3 regions of the Arabiibacter massiliensis genome follow, and region 1 is predicted to be linked to each of the others. Evidence: predicted binding sites of a transcription regulator. Region 1 holds the regulator's gene; each other region holds the start of a gene.
The links. The regulator LexA, encoded in region 1, represses DNA repair genes until DNA is damaged. The targets are predictions, from matches to a motif close to CNAACANNTGTTNG.

Region 1 (4,378 bases):
GCCGCTCGCCTCGTCGCTCGCCGAGCTGGAGCGGCTCGTCGACACCGCCGGCGCCGACGTCGTGGCCGCGACGTCGCAGAAGCTCGATTCCCCGAATCCCAAAACGTTCGTCGGCACCGGCAAGGCCGAGGAGGTGGCGGAGCTCGCGCGTGCCCACGGGGCCGACCTCGTGGTGTTCGACGACGAGCTCACGCCCTCCCAGCAGGCCAACCTGGAGAAGGCCGTCGGCAAGGACGTCAAGGTCATCGACCGCACGGCGCTCATCCTGGACATCTTCGCCCTGCACGCCACCAGCAAGGAGGGCCGTCTGCAGGTGCGCCTCGCGCAGAACGAGTACCTGCTGCCGCGATTGCGCGGCATGTGGGCCCACCTGGCCTCCAACCGCATGGGCGGCGGCGTGGGGTCGCGCTTCGGCGAGGGCGAGAGCCAGCTGGAGGTCGACCGCCGCATGGTGCGCAAGCGCATCACGTCCATCAAGCGCGAACTCAAGCATCTGGCCGAGGTGCGGGCGGTTCAGCGCGAGAGCCGCTACGAGAGCGGCATGTTCAAGGTGGCGCTGGCCGGCTATACGAATGCAGGCAAGTCGAGCCTGCTCAACCGTCTGACGAACGCCGACGTGCTCGCCTACGACAAGCTGTTCGCCACGCTCGACTCCACCACGCGCAAGTTCGTGCTGCCCGAGGGACGCGAGATCACCATAACCGACACGGTGGGATTCATCCAGAAGCTGCCGACCACGCTCGTGGAGGCGTTCAAATCAACGCTCGACGAGATAACGGGCGCCGACCTGGTGCTTCACGTGGTGGATGCCTCGTCGGAGGAGTACGCTTCGCAGATAGCCGCCGTCGAGGACGTGCTCGGCCAGATCCATGCGCAGGACCTCGGGCGCGTGCTCGTGTTCAACAAGTGCGACCTGCTCGACGACGAGGCGCTTGCAGCCCTCAAAGCGCGCCATTCCCAGGCGCAGTTCGTGTCGGCGGCGACGGGGGAGGGCACTGCCGAGCTGATCGACCACATCGCCCGCGTCGCCTCGGCCCACGACGAGCATCTCGACGTGCTCGTGCCCTACAGCCGCGGCGACCTCGTGTCGGTGGCTCATGAGCGCTGCCATATCCTGTCGGAAACGCACGAAGAGGGCGGCACGCGCATCGTCATGCTGGCAGCGCCTTCCTATGCCGGATCGTTCAGGCCCTTCGCGGTGGAAAGAGGCTGAGCGCCCGCGTCCGACGCTCCTGACGACGCCCCCTCGACGACGGCTCTCCCGTGTCGAGGGGGCGTCGGGCATTTACAGGCGGCGGAAGACCGCGACCACCTTGCCCGCGATGGCGCAGTCGGTGGTGATGATGGGCTCCATCGTGGAGTTCTCGGGCTGCAGGCGGATATGGTCGGGCTCCTTGTAGAAGCGCTTGACCGTGGCACCGTCGTCGACGATGGCCACCACGATGTCGCCGTTGTTCGCCACCGGCTGCTCCTTCACCACGACGTAGTCTCCGTCGTTGATGCCGGCTTCGATCATGCTCTCGCCGCGCACCGACAAGAGGAAGGAGGGCGAGTCGCCCACGATGTCGGTGGGGAGCGAGATCGTGTCGGTGATGTTCTCCTCGGCGAGAATGGGCGAGCCGGCCGCCACGTTGCCCACCAGCGGCACGTTCACGATCTTGCTGAAGCACGGCTGCACGATGTTCGTGGCGAGCGCCGCGTCCTCGAGCGGATAGGTGAGCGCGATGGAGCGCGACTTGAGGGGATCGCGCTTGATGAGGCCCTTCTCCTCGAGCGCCTTGAGGTGCACGTGGACGGTGGAGGGGGAGGAGAGGCCCAAGGTCTGGCACACCTCGCGCACGGTGGGGCCGTAGCCCTTCTCGCGGATGCAATCCTCGATGCAGCTGAGAACCGCTTGCTGACGCTTCGTCACTTTCTCGGACATTTCTCGTCCTTTCCTTCAACCGAACAAATGTTTTAAAACTTGTTGACATGAACCTTTGTTCGGACTATTATATATGCGAACATAGGTTCTACGCAAGAGCAAGGAGCAAGAAAGATGAAGAATTTCGCGATGCGCTATCCAGTGAACGGCACCTCCGCGCTGCAGCCGAAGCTTTCTCATCCGTCTTCCAGCCGGGGGACCATCATCAAGTTCCCGGCACAAGCCGCTCCCTGCGCGGCCCATGGCTCCCTCGGCGCTCAGCGTTGCGGCGCGCGCGATAGGATCCTCGGCTCGGAACTGGTCCGCAGCCTACGTTACGGCACTGCGAAAGGCCGCTCCTACGACCGCATCGCGCCATGGCAGGCGGTTGTCGCCGGCATCGTGTTCGCGGCGGTCGCGCTCCTGGCCGTGCTCGGCGTCTGAAGGCCGGCGGGAGGGTTTTTTGCGCGATTCTCTTTCGTCAATTGAGCCACAATATATAGTGTGCTAGGCTGATCGGAAAGCGATCTAAGGAGCCTGAATGCGCTGTCCTTCCTGCGGCAACCCCGAATCGAAAGTGGTCGATTCGCGACCTTCCGAAGACGGCACGGCCATACGCCGCCGCCGCGAATGCCTCGACTGCGGAAGGCGTTTCACTACCTACGAGCGGCTGGGGGAGAACCCGCTCATCGTCATCAAGACGGACGGTTCCTCGGAGGCCTACGATAGACAGAAGCTCATGCGGGGCCTGCTGATCGCGTGCGCCAAGCGCCCGATCGCGCCCGAGCAGATCGCGGCCCTCATCGACAGCATCGAGGCCGAGCTGCGCAACGCGTCGAAGACCGAGATCGGCTCGAAGGAGCTCGGCGACATGGCGCTCGTGCGCCTCGCGAAGCTCGACGACGTCGCGTACGTGCGCTTCGCGAGCGTGTACAAGGACTTCCAGAACGTCGAGGAGTTCTCCGCCGCGTTGGAGGAGCTGCGCTGATGGCCGTCCTCCGCGTGCCCCTGCAAAGGCTCGATCCCGATCTTCCCGCGCCCGCCTACGCCTATGCAGGCGATGCCGGCGTCGATCTGCGCTCCACCTGCGACGTGCTGCTCCAGCCCTTCGAGCGAAAGCTCGTGCCCTGCGGCATCGCGCTCGCCATCCCGCGCGGATACGCCGGGTTCGTGCTGCCTCGCAGCGGCCTCGCCATCAAGCACGGCGTGTCCCTCGTGAACGCGCCCGGGCTCATCGACAGCGACTACCGCGGCGAGGTGGGGGTCGTCCTCGTGAACCTCGATGCGCACGAGCCGTTCGCCGTGAAGCGGGGGGATCGCATCGCGCAGCTCGTCGTGCTCCAGGTCCCGGCGGTCGAGTTCGATCCGAGCGAGGAGCTGCCCGAGACCGAGCGCGGCGCGGGCGGCTTCGGCAGCAGCGGCGTGAGGATGTAAGGAGCGTTAGAGTAACTCTAACGTGAAAACCGTCGAAGAGAACGGTTGCTTAGAGTTACTCTAAGCAACAACCGGGGAAGGCGACGATGGCCGACGAGGAGCGAAGCGGTTTCGAGGAGCATGGCGATGCGAGCGTCCTGCCGTGCTTCGGCATCGCCGAGGTCGCCGACCAGACGGGCATCTCGGCCTTCACGATCCGCTACTACGACAAATGCGGTTTCTTCCCGAACCTGGCGCGCGACCACCGCGGGATCCGCACGTTCTCGAAAGCCGACATCGCCCAGCTTTACTTCGTCGATGCGCTCCGCAAAAGCGGATTGTCCATCGAGGGCATTCAGTACTACGTGAAGCTTCAGAGGCGCGGCGCGCGCTCGGTCGACGAGCGGCGCGATATCGTACTCGCGCAGGAGACGGTGCTCGAGTACCAGTTGGCCGAGCTTCAGGAGTGCCTCGGCCGTCTTCGCGCGGCGGGTGTGGAATTGTCTGCGGATCGACCCGGCGGCCGGCCCGCAATGCTATAGTACCCGTTTGAGCGAAGAGAAAACGCCGATTTCCATGACCTAGGAGTCGTCCGAGGGCAAGATAGGGCCTTAGAACGGCTCTCAGAGCCTCGTTTATAAAACCCCAGGTCAGAGGCATGAAAAATCGACCTATTGAAGGATTGCCATGAGCGACAGCGACAATTTGCCTCCCGAGCCCCCTCGTCCGCCTCGAAACGGGGCCGAACCCGATCCCGACGAGCGCCAGCCCGGCCTTTCGCCGAGCCTGCAGCCGAACGTGCTCGACATGCAGCAGCTGAAGAAGGCCCAGACGCTCGTGATGGTGGCGAACATCGCCGGCCCGGTGTCGCTCTTCCTGGGCGGCGTGCTGCTGAGCACGGTCGGACTCGTGTGCGCCATCGTTGCGAACTCACGGCTCAAGCAGTTGGTGACGAGGACGACGCGCGTCGGGGCGGCTGCCGCGCTGTTGAAGCGCTCGAGCGCCGTCGGCATCGTCTTGTGCGCCATCGCGCTCGTGCTCAACGGGATTTCCTTCTTCATC
Region 2 (4,378 bases), 580 kb from region 1:
GTCCTCATGCAGCTCGTAGGCCTTGAACACGGCGGTGAAGAGGCCCTCGGGCGTGCCGTCGTAGCAGTACGCCGCGTCGGCCAGGGGCTCCTCCGGCGAGATCACGCCGGGACCTCGGTCGGCGTCTCGAGCGCGCGCTGCCAGCCGAACGCCCCGTCCGCCTGCGGGGCCGCCGCTTCCGCTTCCCCGAGCCGCGCCGCGCGCTCGCGCCCGCCGGCGATGCGCGCCTTCTCGGGCGTCTCCACGCTTTCGAACAGGCTCATCTGGCCCGGGATGGCCTTGTCGGCGCGCCGCCCGTGCGACCCGCCCTTGATGGGGGCGGCCAGCTGCGCGCGCAGCCCCTCGCGCGTGAAGTCGGCGCCGCGCCCCGCGTACGTGCCCGCGCACGTGATGAAGAAGCGCGCCCGCTTGTAGGCGATGCCGAGCTTGCGCAGCTCAGGCTCGCGCAGGCACGTGGTGCGCCGCGCGCGCACGATGAGGTTGGCCCCGCGCACGCCGATGCCGGGCACGCGCAGCAGCGCCTCGAGCGGCGCGGTGTTCACCTCCACGGGGAAGAAGTCCAGGTTGTTGACAGCCCAGTTGGCCTTCGGGTCGAGGTCGGGGTCGAGGAAGGGGTGCTCCTCGTCGATGATCTCGGTCACGTCGAAGCGGTAGAAGCGCAGCAGCCAGTCGGCCTGGTAGAGCCGATGCTCGCGGTTGAGCTGGATGGCGTCGGCGCTCGGCAGGCGCGCGTCGTCGTTCACGGGCGTGTAGGCGCTGAAGAACACGCGCTTGAGCGACAGCGTGCGGTAGAGCGCCGCGGACAGGTTGAGTATCTGGAAGTCGCTCTCGGGCGTGGCCCCCACGATCATCTGGGTGGACTGGCCGGCCGGCACGAAGGCGCGCTCCTTGCGCTTGGGCGCGACCTGCTTCATGTACGTGGTGTTCTTGCGCACGAGCGCGCGGGTGTCCTTGTCCACCGCGATGTTGTCGCGGATCTGGCGCATGGGGGCGATGATGCGCTGCTTGTCCTTCTCGGGCGCGAGCAGCGCGAGGCTCTTCTGCGAAGGCAGCTCCATGTTCACGCTCATGCGGTCGGCCAGATGCCCCAGCCTGTCGATCAGCTCCGGCGAGGTGCCGGGCACGGCCTTCGCGTGGATGTAGCCGCGAAATCCGTGCTCCTCGCGCAGGATGGCGAGCGTCTGGATCATGAGCTCGGTGGTGTAGTCGGGGTTTCTGATGACGCCCGAGCTGAGGAAGAGCCCCTCGATGTAGTTGCGCCGGTAGAACGCGATGGTGAGGTCGGCCAGCTCGCGCGGCTTGAACGCGGCGCGCGGCACCTCGTTGGAGGCGCGGTTCACGCAGTAGGCGCAGTCGTAGACGCACACGTTGGTCATGAGCACCTTGAGAAGCGTGATGCAGCGTCCGTCGGCCGAGAAGCTGTGGCAGCAGCCGGCGGCCATCGTGTTGCCGAGCTTGCCCTTCCGCGCGTCGCGGTCGATGCCCGACGAGGTGCAGGCCACGTCGTACTTCGCCGCGTCGGCGAGAACCTCCAGCTTGTCGATCAGCTCCATACGCGCGCCCGTTCCCCAGATCAAATGTTCGCGAGAATATCCGTTCGCCTATCATACGCGCACGGGTGTTCGCCGTCAAGGCCGTGCGCGGGGGAATCGCGGAAAGCCCGCCGCCCGTCTGCTCCGGCGTGTTTCAAACGACGTTTGAAACAGCGCGGCAAGCCGACTGATAATCGAGGTCAGGGATATACTTTCGCCAGCGCGAAGGGCTCGCGCAACGCGCAACGCGCGTTTCAGCGGCGGGAAGCGTGTCGCGTCACAGGATAGGGGGACGCGCCAGGCCTCGCGCCATCGGCAGAAAGGGGAGGACCGTGTCCGGTTCCCAGAAAACGCTGAAGATCATCTCCATCATCCTGATCGCGTGGGCTATCCTCGTCATCCTTATGGGCGCGTTCGTGGCGGCGGGGTCGGCCGTCCCGGGCATGTCGAGCGAGAGCATCGACGTGGGCGGCACCGTCATAGACATGGCCACCGCCGCCATGGCCCTGGGCATCGGCACCGTCGTGGGCGGCGTCATCAACCTGATCATCGGCCTGCTGGGCCTGCGCGGCGCCAAGAACCCGCGCAAGATCGGCCTGTTCTTCGTGCTGTGCATCATCGGACTCGTGCTGGGCGTCGTGGGGCTCGTGATGGGCGTCATGCAGGGCACGTTCCAGTGGCAGTCGCTGGTGAGCCTTGTCATCGTGGCCGTGTGCACCTACCTGGCGGCCGAGATCAAGAAGCAGGCGTAAGACGAACTGTCCCAAAAGGGGCCTGACCCCTTTTGGGACATCAGGCCCCTTCTAAGTCGGTCGCGCAGCCACCGTCAATATATGAGCGGGAGCATCATGGACAAAATCAACCCTCGGGACTGATTTTTCGTTCGGTGCTCTTGGCTCAGCTTCTCGCCACCTGGAGTTTCTCCGCGGCAAGGCGAGATCGGTGCGAAAAAATCAGTCCCGAAGGCCGATTTTGTCCACGTGGGTTGCGCGCCGGGATCCGGCGATGGCAGGGACGTGCAGCGGCGGGGAGCCCCGCGTTCTCCCCGCTAGCTCGTGCGGGTGGCGTTGGCGGGGTCGATGGACATGCTCTGGAAGCGCTCCTCCATGTACTGGTTGTCGAAGTGGCGGTCGAAGAACTCCTCCACGGCCGTCTCGGAGGGCTTGCCCGCCATGCGCTGGTACCAGCAGTCGAGCGACAGCAGCGTCATGGCGCCGTCGAGGATCATGAGGGCCGCGCACACCGTGGTCACGCCGTAGCGCCAGTTCCACGGGATGAGGTTCACCAGCTTCAGCATCCACGGCAAAAGGAGCTTGATCCACACCACGCCCAGAAGCCCCCACATGGCCATGAACATGCCGTTGGTGCGCCCGTCGATGGACAGGAACGTGCCCGTGTAATCCCAGGCCACGATGCCGAACGCGAACTGCATGAACCAGCTGGTGGCGTACTCGAACGCCCCGCCGATGACGGCGCTCACCAGAAAGATGAGGACGACGTTCTTCTTGTGGAAGCGGTTGAGCGCCACGGTCATGAGCACCGCGCCGAACCCGTAGATGGGCGAGAACGGCCCGAACAGCATGCCGGCGCGGTCCTGGTAGTGGCCGGGCTCCACCCACACGAAGTGGTACACCGTCTCGATGATGAGGCCCAGCACGCAGCACACCACGAAGATCCAGAAGATGTTGAAGAAGTTGAGCGCGATGTAGCCGCGGCCCGTCTCGTCGCGGCCGAGCGTGCCGTCCTCGGCCTGCTCGCGCGCCTCCATGTCGCGGAGCTTGCGCTGCAGCTCGCGCTCCTCGGACAGCGACGGGTCCACGTAGCTCTGCAGCGCGATGAGCACCACGAGCACGACGGCGTAGGGGATGAGGTCGGGCGTGAGTCCGCCGAGCATCATGTCGCAGAGCGCCACGAGGATGACGAGCACGATCATGACGTCGGCGAGCAGCGCCGCGCGCCGGCGCTTGTCGCGCAGCAGGCGCACGCCGAGGACGGCGAACAGGGCGGCCAGCGCGGTCATGAGCGCCGATTGCGCCACGAAGATGACGATGGTGGCCGTGGACAGGTCGCCGGTGAGGTTGCCCGAGCGGATGACGAGCACCATGCCCACCACGACGAGCGCGAGCACGACGGCGACGGCCGCGCCGCTCACCATGCACAGCACGCCGAAGACCTTGAGGGGGATGGGGATCTTGCGCTTGATCGGGGACTCCCGCTCCAACGGGGAGTCGGCGGAATCGTCGGCTTCAGGACGGGCGGGGTCGTGCTTGCTCATGCGAAGTCTCTCCTCGTGCGTGTCGGCAACCGTGTCAGACGCCAGTATATCGCTTCGAAGGGGAGCGGCGGCGTCGACGGCCCCAATTCATCGGTAGCGCGCAGAATCGGACGGCTGCGCAAGGGACCACTTGTGACGGTTTTGCGCCAGGGAAGGGCGCTGCCCCGGCGCATCGTCCCAGGTCGTAGAAATTCCGCCGCGAAAAAACTGTTCGGAGGGGACGAAAAAGCCGCCGAACCCCGTTGAAACCCGCGCAAAACCGTCACAACTTGCATCCTCCGGCGAGATTTTGCGCAGGACGGCGCGCTGCGCTCAGGATTGCATCTTATCGTCGGGCACGACCTCTTCCACGAACCAGCGGGGGTTCTCGAAGAACAGGTACTTCTCGCGGCCGTTCACGGTCACGAGGTAGCGGATGCCGGTGCCGCCCACGCGCGCCGACGCGCGGCGGATGGAGTCGATCACGCGGTCGATCTCGAACGTGCGCCCGTCGCGCCAGACGATGGAGAGCGGCGTGACGCGCCCGTCCACGTCGACGCGGGCGTTCACCTCCACATATGTCTTGCGGTAA
Region 3 (4,378 bases), 1.8 Mb from region 1:
CGCCGTCTTGGAGCCCACGCCATCGGCGGAAAGGCCGATCTTGTGGGCGTACTCGGCGGTGCGGAACACGTGGTAGTCGCTGGTCACAACTGCGGCGCGGTACTGCCCCGCGCCCGAGCGCGCGTCCATGATGGCCTTGGAGTTGCGCAGGTTCTCCATGGTGGTGGTGGAGCGATCCTCCTCGATGACGGCGTCAGCGGGCACGCCGCGTTCCTCCACGAGGTAGGCCTTCATAGCGGCCGACTCCGGCACCCGCTCGTCGGGACCCTGGCCGCCCGACGCGATGATGAGCGCGCGCCGCGCGCCGGCTTCCCACAGCTCCACGCCTTTGTCGAGTCGGCCCGCCAAGAGCGGCGTGGGCTTCGTGCCCGACAGGCCCGCGCCGTGCACGACGATGTAATCGTAATCGCAGCGCTTCGGCAGCCGGCGGTACAGCCAGGAATACAGCAGAAGCGCCGCGAACGTGAACGCCAGGTACGACCCCTCCATCACGGCCAGCAGAGCGAGCGCGACGAGCGGGACGGGAGCCTGCACGAGCACGAGCAGCGGCGCACCCACGCACACGGCCACGATGGCCAGCGCAAACAGCCCCGGAAGCAGATGCGCGAGCGAAAGGCCCTCGCGGCGCACCACCACGAACGTGTTCGCTATGAGGAACACCACGAGCGCCACCGTGCCGAACGGTATGGCCGCGAATCCCAGCAGGACGAGCCACGGCAGCTCGAACTGGACGGACAGCCCCCACAGCGCGAACAGGCAGAACGCGAGGAAGTACAGCGCATTGCGGAACTGGCGCGGCTCCTTGCGATAGTTGCGCAGGAAGAGCCACCCGAACACGATAGCGGGAAAGTATATGAGGACGAGCTGGAGGATCATGCGATCGCTTTCTACGGCTTGCAGGTACCGGAACAGTATAGCGTTCGCCGTCGAGCCGTCACCGAACTGTTCCCTTCCGCGCGCACGACCAGCAAAGCAAATGAAAAGCAAATGGCGAGCAAGTGAGAAGCACGTGAGCGGCGGCGCGAAACCCCTACGCGCCTTCCGCTTCCAGCTCCTGCTCATACTCGCGGTCGATGGCGCCTTCCACATGCGGCGGGTCCACCTCGAACTCCACGCGCTTGGTGAACAGGCTCACCACCGGCACGATGGCCAGCGACAGCACCATGGCCAGGGCACCGCAGTTGATGGGGCTCGCGATGAGCGGCGTGCCCACGAAGCCGGCGATCATGTTCCCCGTGGTCAAGCCCACGCCCACGATGAAACTGGCCCACACGGCCGGCCGCGACACGCGCTTGGAGAACAGCCCCCAGAAGAACGGGCCGAGGAACGAGCCGGCCAGCGCGCCCCAGCTGATGGACATGAGCTGCGCGATGAACGTGATGGACGAGTTGTACTGCACGAGCGCGAGCACCGCCGAGATCACGATGAACACCACCAGCAGCACGCGCATGTAGCTGAGCTGCTTCTTCTCGCTCATGTTCTTCACCAGGTTGTCCTTGATGAGGTCGAGCGTGAGCGTGGACGACGACGTGAGCACGAGCGACGACAGCGTGGACATCGACGCGCTCAGCACCAGCACTATGACGATGCCGATGAGCAGGTCGGGCAGCGTGGACAGCATGGTGGGGATGATGGAGTCGTACACCGGCGTGCCGGCCGCCGTCATTTCCACCTGGCCGCCGTAGAGCCGCCCGAAGCCGCCGAGGAAGTAGCTGCCGCCGGCCACGATCATGGCGAACACCGTGGAGATGATGGCACCCTGCTTGATGGCCGGGCCGCTCTTGATGGCGTAGAACTTCTGCACCATCTGCGGCAGGCCCCACGTGCCCAAACTGGTGAGGATGATGACGCCCAAGAGGTCGGGCAGGTTCGGCCCGAAGAAGCTCACGAACGGGCCGGCCATTTCCGAGCCCTCGGCCGGGATGAGCGAGAGCGTGGTGATGGCCTCGGTGAAGCCGCCGTTGTTCACCAGCACCGCCACGATAACGGCTACGATGCCCAGCAGCATGACGATGCCCTGGATGAAGTCGTTCATCACGGTGGCCATATAGCCGCCCAGCACCACATAGATGCAGGTGATCACGGCCATGCCGATGACGCACCACTCGTAGGGCAGCCCGAACGCCATGCCGAACAGCCGCGACAGGCCGTTGTAGACGCTCGCGGTGTAGGGGATGAGGAACACGAAGATGATGGCCGCGGCCGCGATGCGCAAACCCTTCGACTGGAAGCGCGCGCCGAAGAACTCGGGCATCGTGGACGCGCCCAGGCGGTGCGTCATCTCGCGCGTGCGCGGACCGAGCACCCACCAGGCAAGCAGGCTGCCGAGGATGGCGTTGCCGATGCCGATCCACGTGGCGGCGATGCCGTACTTCCAGCCGAACTGCCCCGCGTAGCCCACGAAGATGACGGCGGAGAAGTAGCTCGTGCCGAACGCGAACGCCGAGAGCCACGGCCCCACGTTGCGCCCGCCCAGGATGAAGCCGTCGACGGTGCCGGTGTGTCGTCGGCAGTAGATGCCCACACCCACCGCCACGCCCACGAAGATGAGCACCATGAGTATTTTTTCGATCATTGGAGTGTTCCTATCGTCTCATGCGGGCCGCTTCGCCCGCGTGTTCGCTTCCCTTGGAGTCCGGGCCGCCCTCCCCCGTACGTTTCACGTGAAACACTTGTCGCAATGTCCTGCGATTTGAGAACAAATGTTTCACGTGAAACATCGCACGGAAGAAGGGCCCGCGCGGTGGCGCACATGACCTTGCCGGCTGCGGACGCTCGACCGGGATTCGGCACGAGCGCAGCACCACGGGCAAACCCATGTGCTAAAGGTATCGATAGGAATAATAGGAGATGGCGCGGCAGGTTCCGCTGCCCTGCTGCGCAGCCGTGCGCTGCGAGGGCGCGGGTGCGAGGCATTCGGAAGCGCGCGGCGCGAAGGCGCGGCACGTGGCGGCGACGGCCAGCTCGAGGCGCCAGCGCTCGTCGACGACGATATGTCCCTTCGCAGAATGCATGCGCATACTCTACCACAGTGGAGCGCTTCCCCATGCGAAAAAGTGGGCGCCCCAGCCCTTTTATCCCACTGGTGGACAAATGTTTCACGTGAAACATCCTGCGAGCGAGGACCGCTCAACGCGGAAGAGCGCAAGAAGCCGGAGAAGGGACCGGCTCCTTGCGCTCGACTAGCGCCTACTCGCCAGCCAAGGCGCTGCGGGCTGCTATGCGCCCGAACACGCTGCACTCTCCCACATTGCCCGATCCTACGTAAAGATGACCCCAGATCGAGCCGAATTCGCCTGCCGAATACAAATGAGGAATTGGATTGCCGAAAGGATCGAGAATGCGAGCTTTCGCATCACGCACAGGCCCACCATCGGTGTTGAGCACGGCGGGGGCACATAGCATGGCGTAATAGGGTGCTTGCGAGATGGGCTGCAACGTTTCTGCAGGACGGAAGAACGCTTCATCCTCCCCCTGATCGCAATAGCGGTTCCACAAAGCAACCGTACGCGTCAGCTCCTCGGTCGGCACCTCGATGAGGGAAGCCAGCTCTTCGATGGAGTCGGCGGCAACGGCCCAACCATCCGCCACCACGTCCTGAGACACCTCCGGGTCCATTGCTCCGGCCTCAAGACCGTTCTGGTCGAAAACGAACCACGCCTTTTCGGGCATGGGAAGGTGCGTCCAGTTGCCGCCCCATTGAGTGATGCCGTGACGATAGCCTACGTTGCACGACATGTCGGAATCAGGCTTTGCCAACGCTTCGGCATCCTCGAGTCCGGCAAACAAACCGTATGCCCCGCACCCATCGAAGTCCTGGTAAAAGCGCCGCCCGTTTACGCCGACAGTAATGCCCCAACGCTTATTCGAATAGTTCCATATCTTGCTGATATGCCGCTTGTTCTCCAAATCGCGGCATGCCATCCAAAATTGAGCACCGCCGTGCATATGCCACATGTCGGCCCCGACTTTCATGCAAGCGCGATGCCCGTCACCCGTGTTTGCCTGGCCGCATATAGGCTTCACGCCTCGCACGCCCGTATGAGTGTACATGAGATCCGAATCGTTCTCGAATCCGCCCGTGCACATAATGACGCCTCGGCTCGCCTTGTAGCTCTTGCCCGCTGCCACTACGCCGACCACGATTCCATCAGCATCTTGAACCAGCGATTCCAAAGGAGTGGACGTCTTGTAATCCACCACATCGGCATATTGATCGATGACTTGCTCCAAAAACTCATGGATATGACCGGCGCCCCCAGCCTTGCCGGTGAATCCGAACGACGTGACGCAGTCATCGTTGGGCAGCTCGGGATACTCTCCGAGCTTAGCGGCATCCGGCTTCCACTCGCCTATGCGCATATCCCCTTCGTTCGCC

Region 2: FX134_RS04925 (putative DNA modification/repair radical SAM protein) is a predicted target of LexA. The motif match lies at 1,571-1,584, and genes of this name have one in related genera.
Region 3: FX134_RS10120 (sodium:solute symporter family protein) is a predicted target of LexA. The motif match lies at 2,696-2,709, and genes of this name have one in related genera.

Annotation. Positions count from the first base shown of each region.
Region 1 covers NZ_LR698996.1:545,624-550,001, forward strand. Annotated here, with positions in the region: gene hflX (GTPase HflX) at 1-1,213, shown strand, start outside; gene lexA (transcriptional repressor LexA) at 1,286-1,924, opposite strand; gene FX134_RS02345 (hypothetical protein) at 2,039-2,347, shown strand; gene nrdR (transcriptional regulator NrdR) at 2,445-2,891, shown strand; gene dut (dUTP diphosphatase) at 2,891-3,337, shown strand; gene FX134_RS02360 (MerR family transcriptional regulator) at 3,424-3,858, shown strand; gene FX134_RS02365 (hypothetical protein) at 4,004-4,378, shown strand, end outside.
Region 2 covers NZ_LR698996.1:1,127,303-1,131,680, reverse strand. Annotated here, with positions in the region: gene FX134_RS04930 (TIGR03915 family putative DNA repair protein) at 1-105, opposite strand, end outside; gene FX134_RS04925 (putative DNA modification/repair radical SAM protein) at 102-1,553, opposite strand; gene FX134_RS04920 (hypothetical protein) at 1,865-2,284, shown strand; gene FX134_RS04915 (putative ABC transporter permease) at 2,581-3,807, opposite strand; gene FX134_RS04910 (hypothetical protein) at 4,120-4,378, opposite strand, start outside.
Region 3 covers NZ_LR698996.1:2,369,952-2,374,329, reverse strand. Annotated here, with positions in the region: gene FX134_RS10125 (YdcF family protein) at 1-876, opposite strand, end outside; gene FX134_RS10120 (sodium:solute symporter family protein) at 1,031-2,575, opposite strand; gene FX134_RS10115 (hypothetical protein) at 2,823-3,014, opposite strand; gene FX134_RS10110 (FAD-binding protein) at 3,190-4,378, opposite strand, start outside.